3 regions of the Candidatus Allofournierella merdipullorum genome follow, and region 2 is predicted to be linked to each of the others. Evidence: predicted binding sites of a transcription regulator. Region 2 holds the regulator's gene; each other region holds the start of a gene.

Evidence for each region. The regulator HrcA, encoded in region 2, represses chaperone genes, less so after heat shock. The targets are predictions, from matches to a motif close to TGTTAGCACTCNNNNNNNNNGAGTGCTAACA.
Region 1: htpG (molecular chaperone HtpG) is a predicted target of HrcA. The motif match lies at 1,395-1,425, and genes of this name have one in related genera.
Region 3: ACMNAY_RS06720 (Hsp20/alpha crystallin family protein) is a predicted target of HrcA. The motif match lies at 4,351-4,381, and genes of this name have one in related genera.

The regions. Positions count from the first base shown of each region.
Region 1 is NZ_DBFNWJ010000004.1:30,710-36,815, reverse strand. It holds gene htpG (molecular chaperone HtpG) at 1-1,354, opposite strand, end outside; gene ACMNAY_RS00895 (tyrosine-protein phosphatase) at 1,587-2,093, opposite strand; gene ACMNAY_RS00890 (helix-turn-helix transcriptional regulator) at 2,109-2,300, opposite strand; gene ACMNAY_RS00885 (hypothetical protein) at 2,290-2,625, opposite strand; gene ACMNAY_RS00880 (ABC transporter permease) at 2,783-3,814, opposite strand; gene ACMNAY_RS00875 (ABC transporter permease) at 3,811-5,076, opposite strand; gene ACMNAY_RS00870 (ABC transporter ATP-binding protein) at 5,073-6,106, opposite strand, start outside.
Region 2 is NZ_DBFNWJ010000059.1:16,585-22,690, forward strand. It holds gene ACMNAY_RS10935 (nucleotide exchange factor GrpE) at 1-308, opposite strand, end outside; gene hrcA (heat-inducible transcriptional repressor HrcA) at 305-1,333, opposite strand; gene ACMNAY_RS10945 (stage V sporulation T C-terminal domain-containing protein) at 1,546-2,088, opposite strand; gene ACMNAY_RS10950 (uroporphyrinogen decarboxylase family protein) at 2,206-3,153, opposite strand; gene ACMNAY_RS10955 (hypothetical protein) at 3,081-3,275, opposite strand; gene ACMNAY_RS10960 (AraC family transcriptional regulator) at 3,475-4,362, shown strand; gene ACMNAY_RS10965 (response regulator transcription factor) at 4,391-5,065, shown strand; gene ACMNAY_RS10970 (HAMP domain-containing sensor histidine kinase) at 5,055-6,106, shown strand, end outside.
Region 3 is NZ_DBFNWJ010000038.1:22,649-28,754, reverse strand. It holds gene ACMNAY_RS06745 (cation diffusion facilitator family transporter) at 1-904, shown strand, start outside; gene ACMNAY_RS06740 (PLP-dependent aminotransferase family protein) at 918-2,108, shown strand; gene ACMNAY_RS06735 (NADP-dependent isocitrate dehydrogenase) at 2,137-3,351, shown strand; gene ACMNAY_RS06730 (DUF2812 domain-containing protein) at 3,432-3,935, opposite strand; gene ACMNAY_RS06725 (PadR family transcriptional regulator) at 3,932-4,252, opposite strand; gene ACMNAY_RS06720 (Hsp20/alpha crystallin family protein) at 4,571-4,996, shown strand; gene ACMNAY_RS06715 (helix-turn-helix domain-containing protein) at 5,204-5,872, shown strand; gene ACMNAY_RS06710 (replication-associated recombination protein A) at 5,916-6,106, opposite strand, start outside.

The DNA.
Region 1 (6,106 bases), on a different contig from region 2:
TGGCCAGGCGGTCGGCGGAATCGCCGGCGGCGTAGTAGATGAACTTCTGGTCCTCGGCCATCTTCTCCACGTACTCGGCCAGGGTGACCATCTTCTTTTCCTTGGCGCTGTAGAACAGCAGCAGGTCCTTCAGCTGGTCGGCGTTCATGCCGTAGTCGGCGTAGCAGCCGTATTTCAGCTGGCGGCCGAAGTTCTTGAAGAACTCCTCGTACTTCTCCCGGTCGCCAGTTTTCATTGCGTTCAGCTCGTTCTTGATCTTCTTTTCGAGGCTGGTGCGAATGAGCTTGAGCCGCCCGTCCTGCTGCAGCATCTCACGGCTGATGTTGAGGCTCAGGTCCTGGCTGTCCACCACGCCCTTGACGAAGCTGAAGTGGTCCGGCAGAAGGTCGGCGCACTTTTCCATGATGAGCACGCCGCTGGCATAGAGCTGCAGGCCCTTTTCGTAGTCGCGGGTGTAGTAGTCGTAGGGCGCGCGGCCGGGCACGAACAGCAAGGCGTTATAGGTGGCGGTGCCCTCGGTGCGGCTCACAATGACCCGGGCGGGGTCGGTGAAGTCGTAGAACTTATCTTTATAGAACTGGTTGTACTCCTCGTCGGTCACCTCGCCCTTCGAGCGCTTCCAAAGCGGCACCATGCTGTTGAGGGTCTCCAGCTCGGTGTAGGTCTCGTACTCAGGGGTGTAATCCTCGCCGGCGTCGGCGGGCTTTTCCTTCTGGCGGGTCTTTTCCCGGTACATCTGGATGGGATAGCGCACATAGTCGCTGTACTTCTTGACGATGCCCACCAGGGTGTACTCGTCCAGGAAACGGTCGTAATTTTCCTCGGGGGTGCTCTCCTTCACCACCAGGATGACCTGGGTGCCCACCTCGGGCTTGTCCGCCTCGGTGATGGTGTAGCCCTCGGCGCCCTTGCTCTCCCACTTCCAGGCGGTATCGCTGCCGAAGGCCCGGCTGATGACCGTGACCTGGCTGGCCACCATGAAGGCGGAGTAAAAGCCCACGCCGAACTGGCCGATGATGTCAATATCGTCGGCTTTGTTCTCTTTCTTGAAGTCGAAGCTGCCGCTGCGGGCGATGGTGCCCAGGTTCTTTTCCAGCTCCTCCTTGGTCATGCCGATGCCGTTATCGGTGATGGTGATGGTACGTTTTTCTTTGTCCAGCGTCAGGTGGATCTTATAGTCCTCCTTGGCGGTGGTCACCGAGTGGTCGGTGAGGCTTTTGAAATAGAGCTTGTCAATGGCGTCGCTGGCGTTGCTGATGAGCTCCCGCAGAAAGATCTCCTTGTTGGAGTAGATGCTGTTGACCATCAGGTCCAGCAGCTTTTTGCTTTCGGCTTTGAATTGTTTCACTGCCATGTATGTTCGCTCCCTTTATATCAAATCTCATATCAGATAATTTTAGCACTCTTTATATCAGAGTGCTAATTAACTATAGCGCGTTTTGCACAAAAAAGCAAGGGCTTTCACACAAAATTTAAAAAGCGTTCAAAAAAGCCCCCGCGCTTCGGTCGGGGGCAAACTTCTTTAAGGTGTGACGGAACGGAGGAACTGCTCCATCGTTTCGCGGCGGGGAGTGATGACTGCCAGATCAACACCGGGGGTTTGCTTGGGCATACGCTTCCAGGTCGTCGGCAAGATTCTGGCCTGAAAGGAGATAGTCCTGCAGGATGTATTCTTCGGAGCAGCCGGCCCGCCGCAGCAGAAGGGCCGCCACCACGCCGGTGCGGTCCTTGCCGGCGGTGCAGAAGAACAGCACGTTGGTCTGCGCCTCGGAAATGATTTGCAGGATGCGTTTCATCTGGTCATCCACCATGTTGATGTAGGACTGGGCCACCCACGCAGGGCTTTCGGGAAGGACATCGCCGCCGGTCACCGGCAGGTGCAGGTAATGAAATCGTTCATCCTGTTCCAGCGGGCAGGGCTTTGCCGCCCGCTCTTTCCCGGTGCGGAGGTCTACCGCCGTGGTGATGTTGTTGCTTATGAGCCACTGTTTTTCTTCCTCCGTCACCCGCAAGGGCACGTCGCTGCGGACGTAGCGCAGACAGCCCGGCAGGATGGCCCGGGTGTTTTTGGTGGCGGCAAAAAAACGGTGCATGTGCTCTCCTCCCTCTCAGCCCGGCGTGAACAGTTCGTCCACGGTGGTGCCCAGTTCCTGGGCCAGCTTGAAGGCCAGCGCCAGGGTGGGGTCGTATTTGTTGTTCTCGATGGCGTTGATGGTCTGGCGGGAAACACCGCACTTTTTGGCCAGCTGCTCCTGCAAAAGGCCCTTTTCCCGGCGCATTTCGCGAATCTTATTTTCCACGTTCAAAATCACCGTACCGTTTCTTTAACACCAGCAGCACCACGAAGTAGGTCACCGCGGTGACGCTGAGGTCGATAAAGGGGTTGGACTGCAGCTTCTGGGCCCGCACCACCGCCTCCACCACGTCGAACACCTGGGTCAGCACCGTGATGAGCAGGGTGAAGGACCCGGCCTTCCAGACGATGAGCTGGCGGCGCTCATCCCCCACCCGCACCAGCGAGACCACCATGGCCACATCCAGAGCGATGGTGCCCAGCAGAAAAAGCCCGAACAAAATCAGGAAAAAGTTATCCCACGTGAACATGCCTTGCGTTACAGGATCCATTGCGCTGCCTCCTTTTCAAAATGTCAAATTCTTTTGACATCATCAGCATATCATGGGTAGTATGATATGTCAAGAGTTTTTGACATTTCGTTTTAAAGAAATGCGGACGCCGCGTTTGCGGCGCCCGCAGGAAGCTTGTTTTGAGCGGTGTCCGCCTTTAGCGGGTGCTCTTGTCGTAGGGGATGCCCTCCGCCTTGGGAGCGCGGCTCTTCTTGCTCGTGAAGGCCAGCACCAGCAGGGTGATAAGGTAGGGCAGCATGCGGTAGAAATGGGGGCTGATGCCCAGATCGGCCAGCAGGAACACGCCGTCGCCGTTGATGTCGATGCTGGCGTAGGAGGCGGCGATGCACTTGAACAGGCCGAACAGCAGCGCCGCGCCGGCGATGTTCAGGGGCTTCCAGTTGCCGAAGATCATGACGGCCAGGGCCAGGAAGCCGAAGCCCGCCACGTCGCCGGTGGAGGCGCAGTTGGCGGTGGTGAGGGCGTAAACGAAGCCGCCCATGCCGGCCAGCGCACCGGAAATGGTGGTGCCGGCGTAGCGCATAACGTAGACGTTGATGCCCAGAGAGTCCGCTGCCTGGGGATTCTCGCCGCAGCTGCGCAGGCGCAGACCGAAGCGGGTCTTGTAAAGCAGGATGGACAGAACGATGAACAGCAGGATGCAGATGTAGGTGGCAAGATAGGTCTTGTCGATGAAGGTGCGCCCGAAGAAGCCCATCTCATCGCCGCGGCCATAGCCGAAGAAGCTCTTCTTGATCATAAACCAGCTGGCGGAGTCGCCTTCGGCCATCTGCAGAGTGTTCTGGTTGGCGATGATGCGGATGAAGAAAAGCACCAGGGCGGGAGCCAGCAGGTTCAGAGCGGTGCCGCCGATGGTCTGGTCCGCCTTCAGGTTCACCGAGGCGAAGGAGAGCAGCAGCGAGAACACCGCGCCCATGAGAGCGGCAACGGCCATGGCCAGCACCATGAAGCCCTGCAGAGCCACCCAGTCGCCGGCGGCCTTTGCCTCGGCAAAGACGCCCGCTTTCTGGGTGAGGTTGACGAACAGCACGCCGATGAAGGCGCCGAAGATCATGATACCTTCCAGAGCCAGGTTGATGATGCCGCTGCGCTCGGCGAAAACGCCCGCCAGCGCCACGATCATCAGAGGCACGGCATAGGTCAGAGTCTGTTGGATCAGAAAGGTCATTTCGCCTCGCCTCCTTTCGCGTCCTGCGCTCCATCCGGAGCGTCAGCCGGTGTATCCGGCGCGGGAGCCGGGGCGGCAGCCGTCGCGGGGGCCGCCTTGTGCTTTTTGCCGCGGCCGCTGAGCCACAGCTTGATGACCAGCGAGAAGGCGCTGAGGTAGACGATCACGGCGATGATGACATCGGTGATGTACTCGTTGTAAGCCGTCAGGTTGGTCAGCTGCAGACCCACGATGTCCAGCATGGACATGAAGCAGCCGGTAAAGATGACGCCGATGGGATTGCTGGCCGCCAGAAGGGCAACGGGGATGCCGTTGAAACCGGTGGCGGGCAGGGTCTGGTAGGTGGACCAGAAGAACTCGGTATTGCCGGCAAGATAGTAAAGAGAGGCGGCGGCGCCGGACAGCGCGCCGGCGATGGCCATGCTCAAAACGATGTTGCGCTTGTCGCCAATGCCGGCGTAGCGGGCGGCGTGGCGGTTGGCGCCACAGGCCTTGAGCTCATAGCCCAGGGTGGTCTTGTTCATCAGAATGTAGACCAGGATGGCAATGACGATGGCAATGATAATGCCGCCGTTTACCTGCGAGCCGGGGAACAGCTTGTCCAGACCGAATTTTGCGGTCTGCACGCCGTTGTAACTGGTCTTGTAGATGTAACCGCTCTTGGTGTTCTCCACCAGGTTGCGGTAGTTGCTGCCGTCGAACATCCAGGTGACCAGGTTGGCGGCGATCCAGTTGGTCATGATGCAGGCCAGCACCTCATTGATGTTGAGGAAGGCCTTGACCAGGCCGGGGATGCAGCCCCACAGCGCGCCCGCCAGCATACCGCCCAAAAAGGCGATGAGCCACACCAGCGGAGCGGGCACCGTTTCGGTGGGGATGCCCAGCGCCAGCATCAGGGTGGCGGCGGTGCCCATCAGGTACTGGCCGGGGGCACCGATGTTGAACAGACCGGTCTTGAAAGCGACCGCCACCGACAGACCGGTGAGGATCAGCGGGGTGGCGCGGAACAGCATGTTGCCCACGCTGGTGGGATTGAAGCCAAAGGTCAGCTGACCGGCGGCGTTGCGGCCGGTGCTGAACAGGCCGCCGAACACCAGGCGGATGCCCTCCCAGGCGCCGGCGAGGCCCAGGTTTTCGTTGCCCAGGCCCACCACCAGGATGATGACGCCGCCCACGGCCATGCCGATGAGAATGGAGATCAGCGAGGCCAGCACCGACTTGGTGCCGTCCTTCTGCCACAGTTTGGAAAGTCCTCCGTTCATGCGCCCTCACCCTCCTTCTTTGCTCGTTTTGCGCCGGCCATGTAGAGGCCCAGCTCCTGCACGGTGGTGGTCTTGGGGTCGAGCTCGCCAACGATCTCGCCCTCGTACATCACCAGGATGCGGTCGGCGAGGCTCATCACCTCGTCCAGCTCCAGGCTGACCAGCAGCACCGCCTTGCCGGCGTCCCGCTGGGCCACCAGCTGGCCGTGGATGTACTCAATGGCGCCCACGTCCAGGCCGCGGGTGGGCTGCACCGCCACCACCAGGGGCTTGCCCCGGTCCAGCTCGCGGGCGATGATGGCCTTCTGCTGGTTGCCGCCGGACATGCTGCGGGCGATGGTCACGGGGCCCTGGCCGCTGCGCACGTCGTACTGGGCGATCAGCTTTTCGGCGTACTGGCGCACCGCGCCGTTGTCGATGAAGCCGAAATGCTCAAAGCGGGGCTCGAGATAGGTCTGGAGCACCATGTTCTGCTCCAGCGTGAAGTCCAGCACCAGGCCGTGCTTGTGACGGTCCTCGGGGATGTGGCTCATGTCTTCGCCCCGGTGACGGATGGAGGCGTGGGTGATGTCCTTGCCGCACAGGGTGATATGGCCGCCATTGGACTTATCCAGCCCGGTGAGGCCGTGGATGAACTCGGTCTGGCCGTTGCCGTCGATGCCCGCGATGCAAACGATCTCGCCCGCGCGCACCTCAAAACTCACGTCGTTCACCGCGTTGTGCTTGTGGCCGCCCTTGCCGGGCATGGAGAAATGCTCCACCTTGAGCACCGTTTCACCGGGCTTGGCGGGCTGCTTGACCACTTCCAGCTGCACGGGGCGGCCCACCATCATGTTGGAGAGGGACTGCTTGTCCGTGTCGGCGGTGTTGACGGTGCCGATGTATTTGCCCTTGCGCAGAACGGTAACCCGGTCGGCCACCGACATGATCTCATTGAGCTTGTGGGAGATGAACAGGATGCTCTTGCCCTCTTTGGCAAACTCGCGCATGGTGTTCATCAGCTCGTCGATCTCCTGCGGGGTGAGCACGG
Region 2 (6,106 bases):
AGAATGGTGAGGATCTTGCCCACCGCGTGGGCTACGCCGCCCCCGAAGGCGGCGTCCTGCTCCCGGGCCGAGCGCTTGCGGAAGTTGTCGTACTCGGCGGCGGTGCGCAGCAGCCGGTCCTTGGCTTCATCCGCCTCGGCCCGGGCCTTTTCGGCCTCGGCTTTGGCGGCGGCCAGCTGGGCCTCCAGATCCTTCTTGGTCTCTTTCTTTTCCTTCGCGGGGGCCTTCTCCGCCTTGGGGGCGGTTTCGGCCTCGGGGGTCGTGGTCTCGGCGGCCTCTTCGGGCCGGATGTTGGCTTCGTCCATCATTGCGGGTCCTCCTGTGCCTTGCCGGCCATGCACTCGCCGAGCTTCAAGGCAAAATAGTCAAGAACGGGCACCAGCTGCTCAAAGGGCATCCGGGGGGGGCCCAGCAGGGCGATGGCCCCGGTGAGGCCGCCGCCGGCCAGGTAGCGCTTGCTCATGAAGCACAGCCCCGGCAGCGGACGCTGCAGGTCCTCGCCCAGCAGCACGGTGGTGCGGCCGGTGCGAGGGGTGATGAGCCTTCCGGCCCGTTCGTCGTCGGTGAAAAGTTCCAGCACCCGGGGCAGAAGGCCGGTGAGTTCCGGCCAGCGCATCAGGTACTGCAGCCCCTGGGGATAGGTGCGGGCGCGGGCGGCTTCCCGAAGCAGGGCCGCCGCGGCGTTCAGCACCGGGTAGAGCTCCTGCCCCCGCTGGCCCAGCTCGGCGGCCAGGTTCGCCAGCACAGCGCCGGTCAGGTCTGCCGGGGCCACGAAGGTCAGCCCCCGGTTCAGCACATCGGCCAGCAGCGCCGCGTCCTCACTGGTGAGGTCGGTCTCCAGCCGGGCCACACGGGTGCGCACGCCGCCGGCGCTGGTCACCGCCAGCACCGCCGCGGTGCAGCGGCCCACCTGCACCACCTCGTAGTGGGCGATGCACAGATCGTCCGCCCGGGGGGTGGTGGCCGCCACCATGAAGCCGGAATAATCCGCCAGCGCCGCCGCCGCGCCCGCCGCAAGCCGTTCCGGCTCGTAGTCGAGCCCGGCGAAGATGTGGTCGATCTCCGCCTTCTGCCGGGCGCTAAGGCCCGGCGCGGGGCGCATCAGATTGTCCAGATAATAGCGGTAGCCCTTGGCGCTGGGCACCCGGCCCGCGCTGGTGTGGGGCTGTTCCAGAAGGCCCAGCTTTGTCAGCGCGGCCATCTCGTTGCGCAAGGTCGCGCTGGACACCGCCATGTCGAAATACTGGCAAAGGAGCCCGGAGCCCACCGGCTCACCGCCCTGGGTGTAAAGGGCCACAATGGCCTCCAGCACTCGCTGCTTTCGATCGTCCATTGCCATGCGGCCCACCTCTTTTCTGAAGTTTTAGCACTCAATGCTCCCGAGTGCTAAATTTATTGTACTCCATTTTATCCGTCTGTCAAGGGGGTGGTACGAAAATTTCGCAAAGTTTCATGGTTTGTTCACACACCCCGCCGCCCAGCGAAAAAGCCCGCGCTGTGCCCTTTGGGGCGAAGCGCGGGCATGAGGAAGAAAAGCGGGGCGCGTCAGCTCTCCATCTGCTTTGCCAGAAAGGCGGCGGCAATGGTGAGGGACTTCTGCTCCTCCGGGTTGGGAGCGGCGGTCTTCTCGTCGCTCAGAAGGGCCACCGCCCCCGCCACGTCGCCGGCGGCGATGATGGGCACGGCCATGTGGATGTGGCGGGCGGCGCCCTCGCAGGGGAACTGGCAGTCCTCGGCGCGGCCGGAGTGCAGATAGACGCGGCGGGCGTGCATCAGCTTTTCCAGCGGGATGCTCACCCGCTTTTCCAGGCACTCCTTGCGGGCGGGGCCGCAGGCGGCGATGACGCTGTCCCGGTCGCAGACGATGGCGGTGCGGGAAAGGTTCTTTTGCAGAACTTCGGCGTACTGGGCGGCGAAGGCGGCCATCTCCCCGATGGGCGAATACTTTTTAAAGATGACCTCGCCGTCGCCGGTGGTGAAAATTTCCAGCGGGTCTCCCTGGCGGATGCGCTGGGTGCGGCGGATCTCCTTGGGGATGACCACCCGCCCCAGCTCGTCGATGCGGCGCACGATGCCGGTTGCTTTCATAAGTCGGTTCCTCCCAATGCAGATATTGGCTGCTGGTAGTATTTGCATCCGGGGGAAAAATATGCAGCGGCGGGCAAAAAGAGGCCCGGGGCCTGAAAGGGCCCCGGGCCGTCTGCGTCAGCGATGAAGGGGGTAGTCGCGGCAGGCCTGCACATAGGCCCGGATGTTCTGCCAGGGCACCTCCGGCTCCAGCAGGTGGGTGGGGGCAACGAACAGGCCGCCCTCCTTGGCGATGTCCAGGTTCTTCCACACCTCGGCCCGCACTTCCTCCGGCGTGCCGAAGGGCATCACCGTCTGGGTGCCGATGGTGCCGTGGAACACCAGCCGGTCGTGGTATTTGGCGTAGATCTCACCAAAATCCATGCACTCGCTCTGGATGGGGTTGAGCACGTCGATGCCCGCGTCGATGAGGTCGTCGATGAGCGGCTCAATGAAGCCGCAGGAGTGGTAGAACACGATGATGTCCGGCCGCACCGCCTTCACCTGGGCGATGAGCTTTTTCAGCCGGGGCTGGATCCACTGGTTGTACAGCTCCCGGCTCATCATGATGCTGCGCTGCATGCCGATGTCGTCGCCCAAAAACAGGATGTCGCAGCCGGCGTTAGCGTACAAAAGGGCCCGCTGGGTGCTCATGGCGGCCACCCGGTCCAGAAGGGCGGCGGCCATCTCCTCGTCGGTCATCATGTCCATCATCAGGTTTTCCATGCCCCGGATGTACCAGGAGGTCTCCCAGATGGTGCACTGCATGTTGCCCACCGACGCGATGCCCCGTTTGTGCAGCGCCTCGACCCGCTCTTTCAGATCGGCGTTGTTTTTCAGCGAGTAGGTGGGCAGAGGGTAATCCAGAATGTCCTGCACATCCTCCGCGTCCCCCAGGGGGAAGAGCATCTTGGTCATGTGCATGGAGGTGGGGGTGGACTCGTGCCCCACGCCCCACTCGTCGATGGTCACCCGCTCGTTCAGACGGCCTTCGTGGTATTTTTCAAACCGGGTCAGGTCGGTGTCGTCGGGCACAAGGTCGCCCACCCGCCGCCAGGGCAGCTGGAAATAGTCCTCATAGGGCATTTCGGGCTGGTTTTCTCCCGGCGGTAGTCCTCGATGAGGCTGGGGCAGAGCATGAACTCCGCCGGCACGAACTCGTAGGGCTGGCGGCGCAGAAGCGCCAGCAGATTTTCCCGCTGTGTCATACAAGACCGTCTCCTTTTCTGTCGTTGGTTTGATTCTATTGTAGCGCGGCCGGGGCGGCGGCGTTTTCAAAAATCGGAAGCCGGGGCGGCGGGATTTGCTTTTTTTGACGGAGAAATTCGGCCGGGCGGCGGCCTTGTGCGGGCGGGGCGGAGTGTGGTATATTCAAGGAGAAACAAGCGGCAAAGGGGGGGCGGGCTGATGCCGGCGGACGAATACCTGCAGGCGGTGCTTTTGGGGCGGGACACCCTGGACGCCGTGGACAACGCGGCGGTGCGCGCCCTGCCTCCCGGCGACCATTTCGCCACCCATCTGCACAGCACGATGGAGCTCATCATCTGCACCGGGGGCAGCATCACCCTCACCCTGTTCCGCACTCCCGTCACCCTGGCGCCGGGGGAGTATCTGGTGGTCTATCCCCAGATCCCCCACTGCTCCGACGCGGGGCCGCAGGGGTGCGGCATCCTGCAGCTCCACTTTCACACCGAGGTGTTCCAGCGGCTGTTTTCCGACACGCTGCAGGACCGGGAGCTGTATTTCCTCATCGACCTGGCCATGAAGCGCCGCCGCTTTCTCAAGCAGACGGCCAGCCCCCAGTTCTACGACTGCGCGCTGTACCTCAAAGAGGAGCTGGAGCAAAAGCGGCCCAACTACCGACGCATGTGCGACCTCTACCTCTTCCAGCTCATCCTGCTGCTCAGCCGGCAGGTGGGGGCGGGGGTGGCGCCGGTCAGCTCGCTGCAAAACCGGCATCTGATGACCGCCGCCCAGTACATCCAGCAGCACTACGCCGAAAAGATCACCGCCGCCCAGGTGGCGGAATACTGCGGGGCAACGCCCCGGCGGCTGTCGGCGCTGTTCTCGCAGCATCTCAACATGAACTTCTCCACCTACCTCATCTACTTCCGCATCAACAGGGCCGTCGAGCTCATGGACCTGCACGGGGGGAACTATCCCCTCACCCGCCTCGCGCTGGACACGGGCTTTGGCAGCCTGGCCCATTTTTCCGCCACCTTCAAGGAGAAAATGGGCGTGGCCCCCACCCGCTACTTCGGCCTGCAGAAGGGCGGCCCCGATATAATAAGGTAAAGACCACCCCCAAAAGGAGGAAACCACCATGACTCCACTGATCCTGATCGCCGAGGACAACTCCGAGATCCGCGCGCTGCTCCGCCTCTATCTGGAGGGGGAGGGCCTGCGGGTGCTGGAGGCGGAGGACGGCGACGAGGCCCTGGCCAAAGCCCGGGCCCAAAGCCCGGACCTTGCCATTCTGGACGTGATGATGCCCGGCCTTTCGGGCTATGAGGTGACGAGGGCGCTGCGCCGGTTCAGCGAGATGCCCATCCTCATCCTCTCGGCCAAAAGCGAGGACAACGACAAGATACTGGGCCTGAACCTCGGCGCGGACGACTATGTCGCCAAGCCCTTCAACCCGGTGGAGGTGGTGGCGCGGGTGAAGGCCCAGCTGCGCCGGGCCGCCCGGGCCGGAGGCGAGGTGCTGCGGGGCGGCGAGCTGGCGCTGGACCTGGCGTCCATGCGGCTGGAAAAGGCGGGCTGCCCGGTGCCCCTCACCCCCATGGAGGCGAAGATACTGGCCATTCTGATGCGCTCGCCGGGGCGGGTGTTCACCAAGGCCCAGCTGTACGAGGGGGCCGCCGGCGACTATTTTGAAGGGGACGAGAACGCCATGATGGTGCACATCTCCAAGCTGCGGGACAAGATCGAGGACGACCCCCGCTCTCCCCGCTACATCCGCACGATAAGGGGGCTGGGGTACCGTTTTGAAGGGTAAAAAGAACGCCGGCGGCCTGTTCGGCCTGCTGGCAAGGCAGTATCTTCTGTTCACCCTGGCGCTGCTGGCCATTGCGGCGGCGGTGTTCGCCCTGTGGATGTTTTACACCGCACGCATCTATCAGGCGCCCGACTGGGACCGCCTGCTGGCGGACCCGGCCCTGGCCGAGGGCCGCTGGGACACGCTGCGCCGCCACCTCACCCCGGGCAGCGGGTTTGCGGTCTACGACGGGGACGGCGCGCTGGTGTTTTCCACCGGCGAGGGCTTCGACGAGCGGGTGGAGCCGGGGGCGCTGGCCTGCGTGCCCGCCTGGAGCGAAGGGGTGCAGATCGACTCCTATGAACTCAGCGGCGGCGAGGCCCGCTATCTGGTGGTGGCCCACACGCCGGACGGCGCGGGAGGCGAGGTCACCCGTACCGCCGTGCTGGACGAAAATTACCGGGTGATGCTGGGCGGCCTGGAGGAAGGCCGCACCGCCTACACCCCCGAGGAATACCGTTATCTCACCGGCGCCCGGTTTGCAAACAGCTTCACCGCCCGGGCAACCATTTCCGGCCCGGGGGCGCAGCCCCTTACCCTGCTTCTGCGGGAGACCTACCCCACCGACGCCCAGTTCACCCAGACGCTGCGCAGCAGTGTTTGGGTGGCGGCGCTGTTCCTGCCGCTGTATCTGGCGGCCGCGGGGCTGTTCATCTGGCGGCTGCGCCGGCGCATCGCCCGGCCGCTGGAGGCGCTGAACGCGGCGGTGGACGCCCAAAGCCGGGGCGAGGACCTGCGGGTGGGCGACTGCGGCGGCCCAAGGGAGATACGCCGCATCGGCGAGAGCTTTGACCAGTTCGCCGCCCGGCTGGCAAAAAGCGAGGCCGAGCGCAAACGGCTGGACGAGGGCCGCCAGAAGCTCATCGCGGACATCTCCCACGACATCAAGACCCCGGTGACGGTGATCTGCGGCGCGGCGGACGCCCTCTGCGACGGCAAGGTGCCAAAGGAAGAGCGGGACCGCACCCTGCGGATGATCCAGCAGAAGGCCGCCGACCTGGC
Region 3 (6,106 bases), on a different contig from region 2:
GGCGGGCCTTGCGGTGGCGGTGATGGTGCTGGTCATCGGCGTGGAGCTGCTGAAAAGCAGCGTGGAAAAGATCTTGAACCCCGCCCCCGTAACTTTTAGCTGGGTGGCCATGGCGGTGCTGGCGGCGTCCGTCGCCGTCAAGCTGTGGATGGCTCTGTTCAACCGCACGCTGGGCAAACGCATCAACTCCGGTTCCCTCATCGCCACCGCGGCGGACAGCCGCAACGACGTGCTCACTACCAGCGCGGTGCTCATCGCCAGCCTCATCAGCCACTTCGCGCAGGTGGAGCTGGACGGCTGGATGGGCGCGGCGGTGGCCCTGTTCATCCTCTACAGCGGCGTGGGCCTCGTGCGGGACACCATCGATCCCCTGCTGGGCCTGGCCCCCGACCCGGAACTGGTGCAGCACATCCACGACAAGATCATGAGCTATCCCGGCGTGCTGGGCACCCATGACCTGATGGTCCACGACTACGGCCCCGGCCGGCAGTTCGCCAGCGTCCATGTGGAGCTGGCCGCCGAAGCGGACGTGATGGCCAGCCACGAGCTCATCGACGACATCGAGCGCGACTTCCTCAAAAATGACCGGCTGCCGGTGGTCATCCACTTCGACCCCATCGTCACCTCCGACGCCCAGGTGGGCGATATGCGCCGCTGGCTGGCCGAGGCGGTGAAGACCATCGACCCCGCCCTCACCATCCACGATCTGCGCATGGTGCCGGGCATGAGCCACACCAACATCATCTTCGACTGCGTCACCCCTCCGGGCTTTGCCATGAGCAGCGCCCGGCTGAAAGAGGCTATCAGTAAGTTGGTGAGCGAGAAAGACCCCGCTTACCGCTGCGTCATCACTGTGGAATCGAATTTCGCCGCCGTGCCCTGCGCAGGCGAAGCGGTGCGGTAAGGGGGAAGAGACGATGGAGTTTTCCTATTCCGACAAGGTGTTGGGCATGCGCCCCAGCATCATCCGCGAGCTGCTCAAACAGATGAGCGACCCGGCCCTCATCAGTTTCGCCGGCGGCAACCCCGCGGCGGACAGTTTCCCGGTGGCGGACATCCGCGTTTTCAGCGACAAGCTGCTGGAGAGCGACCCGGTGGGCATGCTGCAGTATTCCGTCACCGAGGGCTACGACCCCCTGCGCAGCGCCTGCCGCGCCTTTGCCAACCGTCAGTGGCCGGTGGTGAAGGAGAGCGATGAGCTCATCATCACCAGCGGCAGCCAGCAGGTCATCGAGTTCATGGCGAAACTGCTGTGCAACGAGGGCGACGTGGTGGCGGTGGAGGAGCCGGCTTTTCTGGGCGCCTACAACTCCATGCGCAGCTTCGGAGCCGAGCTTCGGGGCGTGCCCCTGGAGCCGGACGGCGTGAACCTGGAGGCCCTGGAAGCGGCCTTTGCCGCCCAGCCGAAGCCCAAGTTTTTCTACTGCATCCCCAACTTCCAGAACCCCACCGGCTATACCACCAGCAAAGAAAAGCGCAAAGCCATCTATGAGCTGGCGGTGAAGTACGGCGTGCCGGTGCTGGAGGACGACCCCTACGGCGCGCTGCGCATCTCCGGCGAGGACGTGCCCCCCATCAAGCACTTTGACGAGTGCGGCGCGGTGGTCTATGCCGGGTCTTTCAGCAAAATCCTTTGCCCCGGCATGCGCCTTGCCTATTGCGCCGGACAAGGCGACTTCATCACCAAGATGGTCACCGCCAAGCAGGGCAGCGACGTGCACACCAACGTCTGGGCCCAGCGGGTGTGTGAGCGGATGCTCACCCAAACGGACATGAACGCACACATCGCCCGGCTGCAGGCCATCTACCGGGAAAAGGCGAACTACATGATGGAGAAGCTGGACGAAAAGCTCTCCGGCGCGGTGAGCTATGTGCGGCCGGAGGGCGGCATGTTCATCTGGGCCAAGCTGCCCGACGAAGTGCCCGCTGGGGAATTTGCCCGGCGGTGCCTGGAAAAGAAGCTGGCGGTGGTGCCGGGCAGCGCCTTCTACACCGACAGCGCGGTGGAGCAGCCCTTTGTGCGGCTGAATTTCTCCACCCCCACCAAGGAACAGATCGACCGGGGCGTGGCTGTGATGGCCGAAGTTCTGGCTGAAATGACGAAGTGACCGCAAAAACGAGAGGAGAGAGGCACCCATGGAAAAAATCAAGATGACCACCCCCCTTGTGGAGATGGACGGCGACGAGATGACCCGCATTTTGTGGCAGATGATCAAGGACGAACTGATCCTGCCCTTTGTGGAGCTCAAGAGCGAATACTACGACCTGGGGCTGCCCAACCGGGACGCCACCGGCGACCAGGTCACTATGGACGCGGCGCTGGCCAACAAGAAGTACGGCGTGTCGGTGAAGTGCGCCACCATCACCCCCAACGCCCAGCGCATGACCGAGTACAACCTGCACGAGATGTGGAAGAGTCCCAACGGCACCATCCGCGCCGTGCTGGACGGCACGGTGTTCCGCGCGCCCATTCTCATCAACTGCATCAAGCCGGTGGTGAAGAACTGGAAAAAGCCCATCACCATCGCCCGCCACGCCTACGGCGACGTGTATAAGGGCACCGAGTTCCGCATCCCCGGCCCCGGCAAGGCGGAGCTGGTGTTCACCGGCGAGGACGGCACCGAGATGCGCCAGACGGTGTATGACTTCGAGTGCCCGGGCGTTCTGCAGGGCCAGTACAACAAGGACACCAGCATTGCCAGCTTCGCTCGCAGCTGCTTCAACTACGCCCTTTCCACCAAGCAGGACCTGTGGTTTGCCACCAAGGACACCATCAGCAAGAAGTACGACCACACCTTCAAGGATATCTTCGCCGAAATCTACGAGGCGGAGTATAAGGAGAAGTTCGAGGCCGCGGGCATCGAGTACTTCTATACCCTTATCGACGACGCGGTGGCCCGGGTCATCCGCAGCGAGGGCGGCTTCATCTGGGCCTGCAAGAACTACGACGGCGACGTGATGAGCGACATGGTCTCCACCGCCTTCGGCAGCCTGGCCATGATGACCAGCGTGCTGGTGAGCCCCGACGGCTGCTACGAGTACGAGGCCGCCCACGGCACCGTCACCCGCCACTACTACCGCTATCTGAAGGGCGAGGTCACCAGCACCAACCCCATGGCCACCATCTTTGCCTGGACCGGCGCGCTGGCAAAGCGGGGCGAGCTGGACGGCATCCCGGCTCTGGAGGACTTCGCCAAGAAGCTGGAGGCCGCCTGCATCGACACCCTGGAGAGCGGCGTGATGACCAAGGATCTGTGCGGTTTGGCGGAGGGCATCACCCCCACGCCGGTGTCCAGCGAGGAGTTCATCAAGGCCATCCGCAAGAACCTGGAAGAGAAGCTGAGCGCGTAAAGCGAAAGCCGAAAGGCTTGTATGGTCCAGAATAAACAGCGGCCCCCGCGGGAAGTTTCCCGCGGGGGCCGCTTTGAGTTTTATTCCTGCATCTTCCGCTTTTGGGCCAGCTTGTGACGCCGCCGCGCCAGGGGCAGCGCCCCCAAACAGATGAGCGCGCCTAGCCCCAGATTGAGCAGGGTGTGGGGGAACCCGCCCGCAAGGTCGGTCAGGCCAAAAAACAGGTTTACGCCGCCAATCACATAACACACGGTGAGCACCCGGTCCATGTGGCGGAGGATGGAATCCGTGTCGCTGAACAGTTCAAAGGGCGTGCCGTCGTTCTCCCGCCGAAGATAGACCCAGCTGAACAGTTTGCCCACTACCTGGATGCCTGTGTCTTCCAGAAAGGCAATGTAGTCCGGGTCGTTCTTTTGCAGCATTTCCAGCTGGTACTGCCAGCGGCCCGGCTCGCCCTGCTCGAATTCATAGCTGCACCAGCCCACCCGCTTCAGTTGCCAGCCCTGGCGGCTCATCTCGTTCAGCCAGGCGGCCTCCTTTTCCCAGTCCCACAAAAGAAATGCCTTGTGCACCACCTTGTTCATGCCTGCCCCTCCTTTGTCACGGCCCGGCCGTTTTTCACCAGTTCCTCCAGCCGGGCAAGTTCCGCCTCCACCGCCGCCTTGCCTGCGGCGGTGATGCGGTATTCCTTTTTGCGGCTGCCGGCCTCCACCGGCAGCGCCTCGATCCAGCCTTTTTCCAGCAGAGCGTTCAGCGCGCCATACAGCGTGCCCGCCGCCAGCCGCACCCGCCCGCCGGAAAATTCCTGGGCCTTTTGCATGATGCCGTAGCCGTGAAGCGGCTGATACAAAGAAAGAAGAATGTAGTAAAACGCCTCGGTCAAGGCGAAACTCTCCGCCATGGGCCGCACCTCCTGCTATATAAGCTCACGTTATATCGGATTACGATATAACTATATCAGCACCCGATATAATTGTCAAGAGGGGGGTGAATCTGGGTTTTTGGCACTCGAATATACAGAGTGCTAAAATTAACAATTTGTTCACAAAAAGAACAAATAAAATGCGAAAAGAAGGGGTATAGTAATAATCGTCAGAAGGGAAGAGGACCGGTAGCAAAACCCCGGGGCCCGAAGCCCCCTGCAAAGCGGCGCAGCGCCCGCGCAAACACAGCGCCGCCAAGAACAAATCTCTTCGTGCGCGGAGAATAGGAGTTTATTATGTTTGGCATGATTCCGTTCACCCGTGAGGAAAATAGTCTGTGGAACTATCTGGACAACATGGAAAAGAGCCTGTTCACCGGCTTTGGCGACATGAGCCAGTTCCGGTGCGACATTCAGGACAAAGGCGACCACTACCTGCTGGAGGCGGAGCTGCCCGGCTTCCAGAAAGAGGACATCAGCCTTGACCTGAACGGTGACACCATGGTCATCACCGCCCGTCACAACAGCGAGAGGGAAGAGAAGGGCGAGGGCAACTACCTGCGCCGTGAGCGCAAGTACGGCTCCTACAGCCGCAGCTTCAATGTCAGCGGCATCAACACCGAGGGCATCAAAGCTGCTTACACCAACGGTATTTTGGAGATCACGCTGCCCAAGCAGGCCGAGGTTGCTCCCGCGGCCCGCACCATCCAGATCGAGGGCTGATGTTCCACAACACCCCATGGCAAGCAAGGGGCGCCCGGCCGAATTGGCCGGGCGCCCCTTTTTGTTGTTTACGAATTGCAAATAACAAAATAATTCGTCGGTTTGTATATTTCTTGGCTTAAAAAATCCGCTTTTCACCCGGTAAACGAAGCGTCGGTTGACCGGCGGGCCCGGTATCCGCTACGATAGACGCGGGAGGCGAAGAAGATGGACGCAAAAACATTGGGAGATTTCATCGCCGGGCGGCGCAGGGAGCTGGGGCTGACCCAGGCTCAGCTGGCCGCGCGGCTGCATCTCACCGACAAGGCGGTGAGCCGCTGGGAGCGGGGCGTGGGCCTGCCAGACCTGGCAACCCTGGAACCGCTGGCGGCGGCGCTGGAGGTGAGCCTCGCCGAGCTGATGACCGCCCGCCGCCAGCCGCAGCCCCTGCCGGAAGCGGAGGAGGCGGCGGCCCAGACGCTGGCACTGGCACGCCAGAGCCGTAGCGCCGGGCAAAGGGCGCTGTGGTGGACGTGTGCCGCCTGTCTGGGGCTTTTTGGTGCGGTGGCGGTGCTCCTGGTGTGGGTGCTGGCGGTGAGCGGCCCGGTCGTGGCCGCCTCGGTGGCGAGCCTGCTGCTGGGGCTGGGGGCCTGGAGCGTGCCTCTGGTGCAGCTGGCCCGGCGGCGGTGTACCCCGGCGGGCTGCATTTTCAGTCTGGGGTTGGCTCTGGCAGCCCTTTCGGTGCAGTTTACCGACATCCTCACCCAGGTGCGGGAAGGAGATTGGTCCGCCTTGATGGACACCATGGATACGCTGCTGGCAGTGGTGGTGTTCTTCTGCGCCGTCACCCTGGCGCTGAACCTGCTGGCGGCGGTGCTGGGCCGTTACCGAAAATAAGAAGAGTCGCGCGGGCGTTTCAAACACCGCGCGGCTTTTTTGTTTATCCCTTTTCCCGGCGGCGTTTCAGCTTCGCCTTGCGGGCCATCACCCGGGCCAGATTCTCCGCGGCCCGGGCCTCGCTGCCCTGGTCGGTGGGCAGGTAGTAGCGGCGGCCGGCCAGATTTTCCGGCAGGCATTCCAGATCCGCCACCTTCTCTTCGGTGTCGTGGGCGTAGACGTAGCCCTTGCCGT